Regions from separate parts of the Bacillus sp. HSf4 genome, predicted to be linked through region 2. Evidence: riboswitches for the same ligand, from Rfam matches in the RefSeq annotation. Region 2 holds a riboswitch; each other region holds the start of a gene.
What was found. A riboswitch is a leader RNA that binds a small molecule or an ion and turns the genes downstream of it on or off. The one in region 2 is predicted to bind thiamine pyrophosphate.

Region 1 (3,278 bases), 490 kb from region 2:
TCGCCCTTCGACTTTAGCGATCATCCACTTGGCCGCATCAATTCCCATCTGCATTTTCGGATGGGTGACTGAAGTCAACTTGACTTCCGAGGCCTGGCTTAAATGCGAATCATCATAGCCGACAATCGAGATGTCCTCAGGTACTTTCAGACCGAGTTCCCTAATCACATCAAGCGCTAAAAGGGCAATTTGATCGTTATAGCAGAAAATGGCCGACGGACGATCTGAAGAAGACAGGCGTTTTCTCACCTCAGAGACGGTCTTTTCTTCCTTGTTTTCTGTCGTATAGGTGACAACCATGTCCGGATAAAAAGACAGGCCGTTTTCTCTGAAAGCGCGGATAAAACCTTTCATTCTGTTGACGCCTTGCATGTCATCCTGTTTAAAAAGGCCGAACACTTTTTCATGGCCGAGCTTGATTAAATGGTCAGTCGCTATAAATCCGCCGTATTCATCGTCTAAAATAAAATGGGGCGGATTCAGCTCCTGATAAAGCTGATTGATCATCAGGTAAGGGATATGATGCTGTTCAAGCGTCAGGTAGTAGTTCAAATTCGGATTGAAGCTTCCGGTTTTCGTCGGTTCAACGATCAATCCGTCAATGTTTTTGTCAAGCATGTTGACAAGGCATTGTTTTTCTTTCTCTATGTCATTATTCGTGCTTGCGACGAGCAGCGTATACCCTTCACTCGACAACGTCGATTCGATCCCCCTGATAATGTAGGGAAAAATGTAGTCAGACAAATAGGTCGTGATGACGCCGATCATTTTATGTCTTTCCCTGCCTTTGTCAGAAGGTCGGAGGCGATGTGAGCAATATGTTCCTGAGCCCTGTTCCCTGTACAGAAGGCCTTCATGAACCAAGTCACCGATAGCCTGCCGAATCGTATGTCTGCTGACATCAAAAATTTTCATTAATTCATTTTCGGAATGAATTTTTTCCCCAGGCTTGACTTTGCCCTCATATATCCATGATTTAATTTGATTTTTGACCATGCTGTATTTTGTATGCTCACTCATCAGATCAACCCTTTACTGCATCTTGTACGTACGAATAAGTCCTATTATAAAGAAAGGAAGACGTGATTGCTACATATTGGAGAAAATAAGCAAATTTTTTTGAATATTTATCTTGTCGTCTGTTTTCTTTTTTAGTATAGTAGAAAATAACTAAATAACATGATGACCACAAGGGGAGCCTTCGGGCTGAGAGTGAACAACCGTTCTGACCCTTTGAACCTGTTAGTTAACGCTGGCGTAGGGATGTGGCAAAGTCATTCTAATTGCATCCAAAGCAGTGCGTGGAAAACTTTCCTACTCCTTCCCCGCATTGCTTTTTTATTGGGAAAGAAGTCCAGTATCCCTTTGTTCATCAAAAGTGAGGGTTACAATGAATCAATCAAAACAACTCGTACAGCTTATTGAAATTGCAATCATGACAGGAATCGCAATGATTTTAGATGCGATTTCCGGGATGTTTTTAAAAATGCCCCAGGGCGGTTCGATTGCCATCATGATGATCCCGATTTTTTTAATCTCTTTTCGGCGAGGACTGAAAGCCGGGCTGATGACCGGATTGCTGGCCGGATTGCTCCAGTTTGTCACAGGGGGGCTTTTTTACGTTCATCCGATCCAATTTCTGCTCGATTATTTTATCGCGCCAACAGCCGCTGGAATCGGCGGTTTATTCGCAGGTCCGATCCGAACTTCGGCCGCGGAAACCGCAAAAGGGAAGCTTGTTGCTTATGTCACGCTTGCGGTCTTTTTTGGAAGCGGACTGAAATTTCTCGCCCACGTCATCAGCGGTGCGGTCTTTTTCGCAAATTATGCGCCGAAAGGGACTCCGGTTTGGATTTATACCTTAACGTATAATGGCACATATATGGTTCCGTCATTTGTCATTTGCACAATCGTGCTCTGTCTGCTGCTGCTGACGGCTCCGAGGCTTCTGAGGACGGGCGATGATATGAGATAAAAAAACAGCGGACACCTGGTTTAGGTGCCGCTGTTTTTCCGTTCCAGCAAATCAGCTACCAGAACATAACGCTCTGGCGCAGAACCGATAAAATCAAACGGGTAGCAGGTGGAAACAGTCAGCGTCGCTCTCGGTTTGGGGACGATCACCGTCCGATCATCCGCATCAACGATTCGAACCTTTTTCACTTGATAGGTAAAGGTTCCGTAGACGGCTTTTATCATTAAGCGGTCCCCTTTCCCCACTTCCCCGAGCCTTCTGAAGATCGTATCGCGATGGCCCGACAGAACGGAATTATCATCTTCACCAGGCAGCACTGATCCGGCAAAATGGCCGACTCCCTTTTGAAGTTCATCCTCGTCAGTTCCATGATAAATCGGAAGCACGGCATTGATTTTCGGGATCACAAGATCACCGATTTTTTCACCGTTTGCAAACGACTGCTCAATCACGGTTTTTTCTTTTTTTTCGGCTGGAACGGGCTTTGTTTCTGGGACTTTCTCTTTTTTCATCTCCTGAAATGAAAACAGGGTATAGCCATGAAGCAGCTTAAATCCATTTGACGTCGTTAAATAGAGCCCTGCCGCTATCATCATGATGGATAACACCAATAACATTCTTTTTTTCCGGGATCTTCTGATCTTGACTCACTCCCCATAAAAAAGCGCCCATTCGCTTGCGTTTCTTTAAGCTGCCTTCCGAAGCCTTCTGACCATGAAAAATCCGCCAGCCATCAAAACGAATCCAAGCATGGACCATTCCGCATAATGCCCTGCAGTTTTTGGAAGCTTTGCCCCTGTAACCGTCTTTTTCACATGAGATTTCTTTGCATCATGCTTAACAGCGGTTTGCGTTTGCTTCACTTTTGAACCTGTATCATGAATGAGATCCGAGCCGATCATTTCAGGTGTAAGCAACACATCCAAAATGAAATTTCCTTTCAGATCGTAGACTTCCACAAGAAGGCTCGCTCCCTTCAGCTCATCTGCGCTGACAAGGGTTGTCAAAGTCACCGCTTTTTTCTTGCCGTCCTTGACAAGGTAATATTTCGTTTTCACTTCAAGCGTCTTTTGAAGATCATTCAATACAGAAATCATTTCCGCGATGTCTTGGCCTGACAGTTCTGATACCGACTCAAAATCAGCTACCGCTTCAAGCCGTTCCCCCAGCGCCAACAGATCGTTTTCAAAATTGGGATTTTTGTCCCGCACATTGCGAAGATGATTGACAAGCCTCTCCCATTCAGAATCGTCAACGCCTAATTCCTGAAAGATGTTGCCGATTTCCACATCATCACCTTCTT
Region 2 (3,278 bases):
CAGGGTTGGTATCGAGTATAACAAAAGAAGCACCCGGTTTTAACACACGAAAAATTTCATCCATGATTCTTTTGATACGTTGATCACTCTCTGTATTAATAAAGACGTAACAGGCCATAGCAGCATCAACTGAATGATCTGGTAAGAAGGAAAGATTATCATGTTCAATTAAATGATAGTCAACATGTGGATGCTTTCTTTTTGTCTTTGCTATATCTAACATTTTACTTGATTCATCTACTGCGATTACATTGCAATCTATTCTTTCAGCTAACCTATATGCTACCTTTCCGGGACCACAGCCAAAATCGAGCACCTTTTTAATATCCGCTTTATCAAATTTACGAAAAACATACTCAAAACCTAATGTTTGTTCTAAAACGTCGTTATAAGCATCGAATTTACCAGCAACACTGTCTTCTTTCCAAGAAGTTTTCATTAAATTCCCCCCTTTTGTTTAGTTGAGAAGTAATTAAACCACTTATTTCTAACAAAAAATTGATAAATAGGAAGTAACCCTTGAAATAGAGAATGATCCATATCTCGTTTATAAGCAATATGCTGATATATACTGAAAAGTAAAAGAATCTGTTTCCAATATTCAGGTAAGTCTAGAGTTTCAATATCCTGCTTTGACATTGAAATTTGATCTTTTCTAAGCAAAACCTCATATTCTAAAACTGTTTCGATGAAGGCCCAATTATTCCCGGCAGGCATTTTAGGAAATTCAAAAGCCGCGATATCATTATGGGTTTTAGCTTCCTCAAGTACTGTTTTTGCCCATTCGTTGTCCGATTCGTAAATATGAATAGAACCAACATTATGGAAATATTCCCCGACTTCTAAACGAAGTTCTCTCGCCATTAATTCTTGCATAAATGTAAAAGAGAACAGATCACTAATCATTCCTCGAAATGCATCATTTGCACGCATGACGGAAGACATGTATAACTTGTTTTCTCTTATGAAAAATTGCAAACCGATTGTACAAGAAACATCAATGTTTCCTGAAACGAAGAGTTCCGAGGCATCAAATATTTGAATAAAAGCCCTTTTTGAATCAACGTCTTCTTGTGTCAAAAGATTTTTTATTCTATTCCATTGATTTAATTTTGCGTTTCCAAATTCAAATATTTTAGGCCCATACGCAGTACCTGTTAATGTTTTTTTATTCATTGAATATAAAGGCATTTTTTTATTGTAATAACTAATAAAATCTAAGTTGTTATTCCCCGATAAATACCATAAAACTTCAGCAAAATTAAACACGATATTTGTTTTTCTAGAGGGTAAGTAAGTGACACGTTCTATTGGATTTTCAAGGGTCAGATGATAGTTCAATTTTTCTTTGCTTTTTTGTCCACGCGGTGAATTCAAAAATTCAGGGTTGTAATAGATGTCATACAGGGTTTCCATATATGCTTCATGAAAAGTTTTCTTTCTCATTTAGATTCCACCCTTTATTTTATAAGGATACTTTTAATCTTCTTTAATAAATCATCGGTATCTTTAAAATTAATGTATTCAACATCAGCTACTACATTTAACCCTTGGATTAAGAATGCATAATCCCTATCATTTTCTAGTAATAACACTATCTTTTTTTTCAAGGCAGAAGCCCATCCAATTTCTATATGAGTTCCAGGAGAAGCCGGTGAGCCAGGAAAAGCTACAAAAAGGTCGCAAGTGCTTATTTCATCAAAATCAATTTTAGTGCATTGTTGGGGTGTCATGAAATCTTTCCCCCATCCTTCTCGCTTATGGGCATTATGAACTAACCATCCTTCATTTTCAAAAAAAGAAATTAACGACTCTAACTTTCCCCTTTCATGTAAACTCATCAATCCGGTATTCTCATCTACTAAACTTTTAAAAGGCCCTGCTAAAAAAACTTTTTTAGTTGTCACTTTAATATCATCCTTTCAAATAAATAAAGCCACTTTCATATGGAAAGTGGCTTAAATATAGATAAGATAAAAAAATCTCTCTAATTTTTTCACTTCCCTACGTTGGTGTTAACCAAATCAGGTTCAAAGGGTCAGGACTTATGTCTCTTCTCAGCTTCTAAAAGCTCCCCCAGTGGATAAAATATAAATATTTACTTTAATTCTAAACTATTCCATACCACTTGTCAAACAATGATAGGATTAACGTTGAACCCTACGTATCAACCGACAAAAGTTTTTTTGAAAGTTAACCATGAGTTGCATTTGATGGCATGTCATGGCTACGCCTAGAGAGATTCTCTAATGTAGTAGCAAAAAATGCCGATATAGTTCGCTATTTTTTAATTAGTTTTAGTTTCCCATCAAGTAAAAGGATATTACCTAATAAAATTAACCGATAACAGTAAGCTCCCTAAAAAACAAGTTAATTGTTTATCTCTTTAACGCAACAAAAACGGATAACCTGTGAGTGGCATTGAAATCAGCCTCATCGATGTCCTCAAATCGGAAAACGAAGACGTCATCGACACCATCCAGCTCAACATGGAGCTTGAAAAAGTCAAAAAATACATCGACATCCTCGACGGCAGAGAAAAAGAAGTCATCGTCGGCCGCTTCGGCCTTGATTTGAAGAAAGAAAAAACGCAGCGCGAGATCGCGAAAGAGCTCGGGATTTCGCGGAGCTATGTGTCGCGGATCGAAAAACGGGCATTGATGAAGATGTTTCATGAGTTTTACCGGGCGGAGAAGGAGAAACGAAAAAAAGCGAAGGGGAAATAACGCTGTAGAAGCCGGCCAAAATTCCGGCTTCTATTTCTTTCACTAGGTCCTCAAAAAGGTGGAAATTTATGAAAATTATATTCCCCCAGTATTACAAGCGCTCCATTTTTTAAGTCCTCACCAAAATATATCGTCCTCTATGAGGTTTTCTTATCTCTGGATTTTTTTCTTTAATTGATCCATAAATACCGTCATATTAGAGATTTGTCTACCAGTTTTCTTTTCAATCTTCTTTTGCAGATTGATACTTCTAATTGGCTTTTCCTGCTGCTTTAATATATTTAATGCTGTTTCATGTAAGGTCTCTGATTCAACTCTGCGCGGTCGCCTTTTTTTCTCACCTGCCTTATTGATTGGGTGTTCGATGCGTTTTAATGTTACATTTTTTTGTTGCATTTCTTTACATCATTTGCTGTTAGTTCAACGACCTCAAATAAAGATGGATTCTTCTTCCCTTTACTCAGGTCGTTCTAATTCTCTTAAACGTGCATAGATCTTCTCTCGTACTGATCAGAACGAGAGAAGTATTGACATTTCAAGTTTATCTAATTC
Region 3 (3,278 bases), 1.4 Mb from region 2:
TCCGATTTGACCGCTTTCAAAAACAGCCGTTTTGATCCCTGCTTTTGCAAGATGATAAGCAATCGAAGCGCCGATGATGCCTCCTCCGACCACGATTGTGTCATAGCGCTTTTTCATATGAATCTCCCTTCATGATCGAGGAAAGCCGTGCGGCTGCCGCATGCGGGCTGTCGCTCGAAAAGATCCCCGACATGACCGCGATCCCGTCAGGATCAGCCTTCTGCACGTCAGGAAGCGTTTTTGCGGTGATCCCGCCGATTGCGATAACCGGAATGCGAACGGCCGCCTTCACATCAGCGAGGCTCGCGGTTCCTCTTCCTGTCCGGCCTTTTTTGCTGTCTGTCGCAAAAATATGGCCGAACAGCACGTAATCGGCCCCTTCTTTTTCAGCCTGAACCGCCTCTTGAACCGAGTGAACAGATTTGCCGATTTTCAGATGCGGAAAACGATCTCTCACACACTTGACAGAAAAGCCGTGCGACGGCAGCTGAACACGATGGATATTGTGGAACAACGCGACATCCACCCTGTCATTGATGACGAGCTTTTGTTTATCCACGCCGCCGATGAGCAGCCTGCTGATTAAATCAGATATGTCGCCTGTATGCTTTGATCTCTCGCGAATGTGGATAAAGTCAGCAGCATTCTTGATGGAAATAATTTTTGCCGCCAATTCCTCCACAGAATGCCTGTTATCGGTGATCGCGTGAAGCTGCAACCTGATCCACCCCGCTTTGTGACCAGCTTTCTTTTTGATAGGCCATATCCCAGAACCGGTATTCGTAAAAGCTGGAGATGACGAAGTTCTCCTTCATCTTCTCGCGGGTTTTCTCATCAGCGTCTTCAGCCAGTTCATCGAAGCGGTTGATCTGTTCCGTTACAGATTTTTTAAACCAGCCTCCTCCGTATGTCGCGATCCATTCCTGATACACGGCATTGTCAGGTTTGCACGTTTTCAGCGTTTCGCCGACCTCGTAGTAAAGCCAATAGCACGGAAGCAATGCGGCGAGAATTTCCGCAAAATTACCGCTCATGACGGAACGGTACATGTGGCTCGTATAGGCATATGCCGTAGGCGACGGCTGAAACGCGTTGATTTCTTCTTCTGTAATCCCCAAAAGATCAGTAAATTTTCTATGGAGCGACATCTCGGCTTCATATGTGCCTTTCGCGTGGTCAGCCATCCGGCTTGTCGTATACAAATCTTGAGCATATGCCGCTCCAAAGGATTGGACTTTGGCAAAGTGTGTCAAATAGTAGGAATCCTGCATGACATAGTATTTAAATCGATCAACCGGAAGTGTGCCGTCTCCGATTCCTTTGATAAACGGGTGGACAAAGCTGCCTTCCCACCATTCGGCAGCGCTTTTTCGGCATTCTTCTGAAAATTTCATTTCAAGGCTCCTCCTTCATTCCTGAAAAATGAAAAAACCACTTTCCCCGCAGGAAAAGTGGTTTGGAATTTGCATATAGACATCGTCAAATACCTTGCCACTTCCCTACGCAGGTTTGAACCTGTTCAGGTTATGAGGGTCTAAAAGTCACACTTTTATCTCAGCCCTTATCAAGGACTCCCCTAGTGGAAAACATTTCTTTTTCATTCAGTTATACTTTAATCTTATCACGAAATAGAAAATGGTCAAGCATCAGTCTTCAAGCGTTTTTTTCAATTCTGCGATATATTCGCGCGAACCGGTGGCGATCAGCCTGTCGCCCATCTTCAGTCTTGTATCCCCGTGGGGCACAAGGCTGTCGACGCCCCGGAAGATCCGCACAAAAATGACATCTCCTGTAAAAGGAAACTCCCTTAACAGTACGCCGTCAAACCGGTCATTGTTCATATTGATCTGATATAAAGATGCATCCTGATTGGTCAGGAGCTTCATAACCCCCGGCGCTTCAATAAGGGCACGGAGCAATGTTTTCGTTGACAAGAGAATCGAGAATGTGTCGATCCCTTTTTCTTTCAATTCGCTTTCCGCCTGCGGCGAATCTGCGCTGGCGATAATTCTTTCCACCTTTTGCTCCTTCGCGTAAAGCGCAATTCCCGTGTTTCGCTCTTCATTTCCCGTCGCCACGACAAGAATGTCTGTTTCAAAAACGGCAAACGATTTTAATGTGTCATATTCATAATCAGGCAGCACTTCCACATCAAAGACGGAATCGGCCAGCTTCTCTTCTTTCTTTTCCTGATGAACATGGAGAATCCTGACGTTATATTCTTCAGGAGACAGTTCAAGTGTGACCGGAAGCGTCATTTGATTGGCGCCGATAAAAGTGATCGTCTTTTTCTCTATTTCGTTTTCCGCTTTCGGCATCAGCTTTTTAAAGCCGGTCGGTGTAATGATGCATGTGATCACAGCCACCAAAATCAGCGCGCCGGACATTTGCGCATCGATCACGCCGATGCGTTCGCCGATCGTCGTCGCTGCAATGACAAGAGACAGTGTCGATGTCAAAAGAAAACCTGAAGCCAGCACGGTTTTCGTGTCATACCATTTTTTCAAAACCAATGCGGGAATCACCTTGCTGATGAGTAATGCTACAAAGAGCAGCGGAATCATCACTAAAATTTTCGGGTTTCCAAAAAGCGACCAAATATCAAGCTTGACACCGGTCATCACAAAAAAGATCGGGATTAAAAAGCCATAGCCGAATGAATCAAGCTGCTGGACGAGCTCTTTGTTCGGTGAAAGCAGCGACACGAGCACCCCAGCTAAAAATGCGCCGAGAATATTTTCCGCGCCGAGCGATTCCGAAAGGGCGACCAGTACGATAATCAAAGTAAAAATCGCCCTTGTGCCGATTTGAATCGTCCCTTTTGACATCACTTCTACGAAAGAGCGCTTTTGAAAGACCCTTCCGAAAAGGTAGAGGACGACGCCTGCGCCAAACAATATAATCAACAGCCACATGTTGCTGTTTTCTTCACCATAGATCGATGCAAATACCGCCAACAAAATCATCGTCGCAAGATCGGCAATCACCGCCACAAGCAAAATAATCTGGCCGATATTCGTCTTCATGAGACGCTCTTCCTTCAAAGTCGGGACGACGACGCCGAGAGAAATCGTTGAAATGATCAGCGTCATTAAAAAGGCGTTATCAATAAATCCGGCCAGTACAAAGCTGTATGACAAGCCGAGCGACAAAATAAATATTCCGACAAAGATAAAGGCAGCCGTCGTAAATGTATTGGGAGCTGCTTTTCCGTTTGGGAGAAGCAATTTTTTCTTTCCTTTTTCAAAAGCGGAAAAATCAATTTCAAGACCGCTTAA

Region 1: another riboswitch for thiamine pyrophosphate. It lies ahead of thiT (energy-coupled thiamine transporter ThiT); the one in region 2 lies ahead of P3X63_RS14345 (nucleoside 2-deoxyribosyltransferase).
Region 3: another riboswitch for thiamine pyrophosphate. It lies ahead of tenA (thiaminase II); the one in region 2 lies ahead of P3X63_RS14345 (nucleoside 2-deoxyribosyltransferase).

Annotation. Positions count from the first base shown of each region.
Region 1 covers NZ_CP120679.1:3,269,089-3,272,366, forward strand. Annotated here, with positions in the region: gene P3X63_RS16890 (GntR family transcriptional regulator) at 1-1,020, opposite strand, end outside; TPP riboswitch at 1,182-1,281, shown strand; gene thiT (energy-coupled thiamine transporter ThiT) at 1,391-1,975, shown strand; gene P3X63_RS16900 (class D sortase) at 1,996-2,568, opposite strand; gene P3X63_RS16905 (processed acidic surface protein) at 2,662-3,278, opposite strand, start outside.
Region 2 covers NZ_CP120679.1:2,778,013-2,781,290, forward strand. Annotated here, with positions in the region: gene P3X63_RS14335 (class I SAM-dependent methyltransferase) at 1-439, opposite strand, end outside; gene P3X63_RS14340 (thymidylate synthase) at 439-1,446, opposite strand; gene P3X63_RS14345 (nucleoside 2-deoxyribosyltransferase) at 1,461-1,907, opposite strand; TPP riboswitch at 1,985-2,088, opposite strand; partial or broken gene P3X63_RS14350 (sigma-70 family RNA polymerase sigma factor) at 2,418-2,726, shown strand; gene P3X63_RS14355 (Rok-like winged helix domain-containing protein) at 2,877-3,122, opposite strand.
Region 3 covers NZ_CP120679.1:1,341,828-1,345,105, reverse strand. Annotated here, with positions in the region: gene thiO (glycine oxidase ThiO) at 1-117, opposite strand, end outside; gene tenI (thiazole tautomerase TenI) at 101-718, opposite strand; gene tenA (thiaminase II) at 693-1,394, opposite strand; TPP riboswitch at 1,480-1,588, opposite strand; gene P3X63_RS06820 (monovalent cation:proton antiporter family protein) at 1,647-3,278, opposite strand, start outside.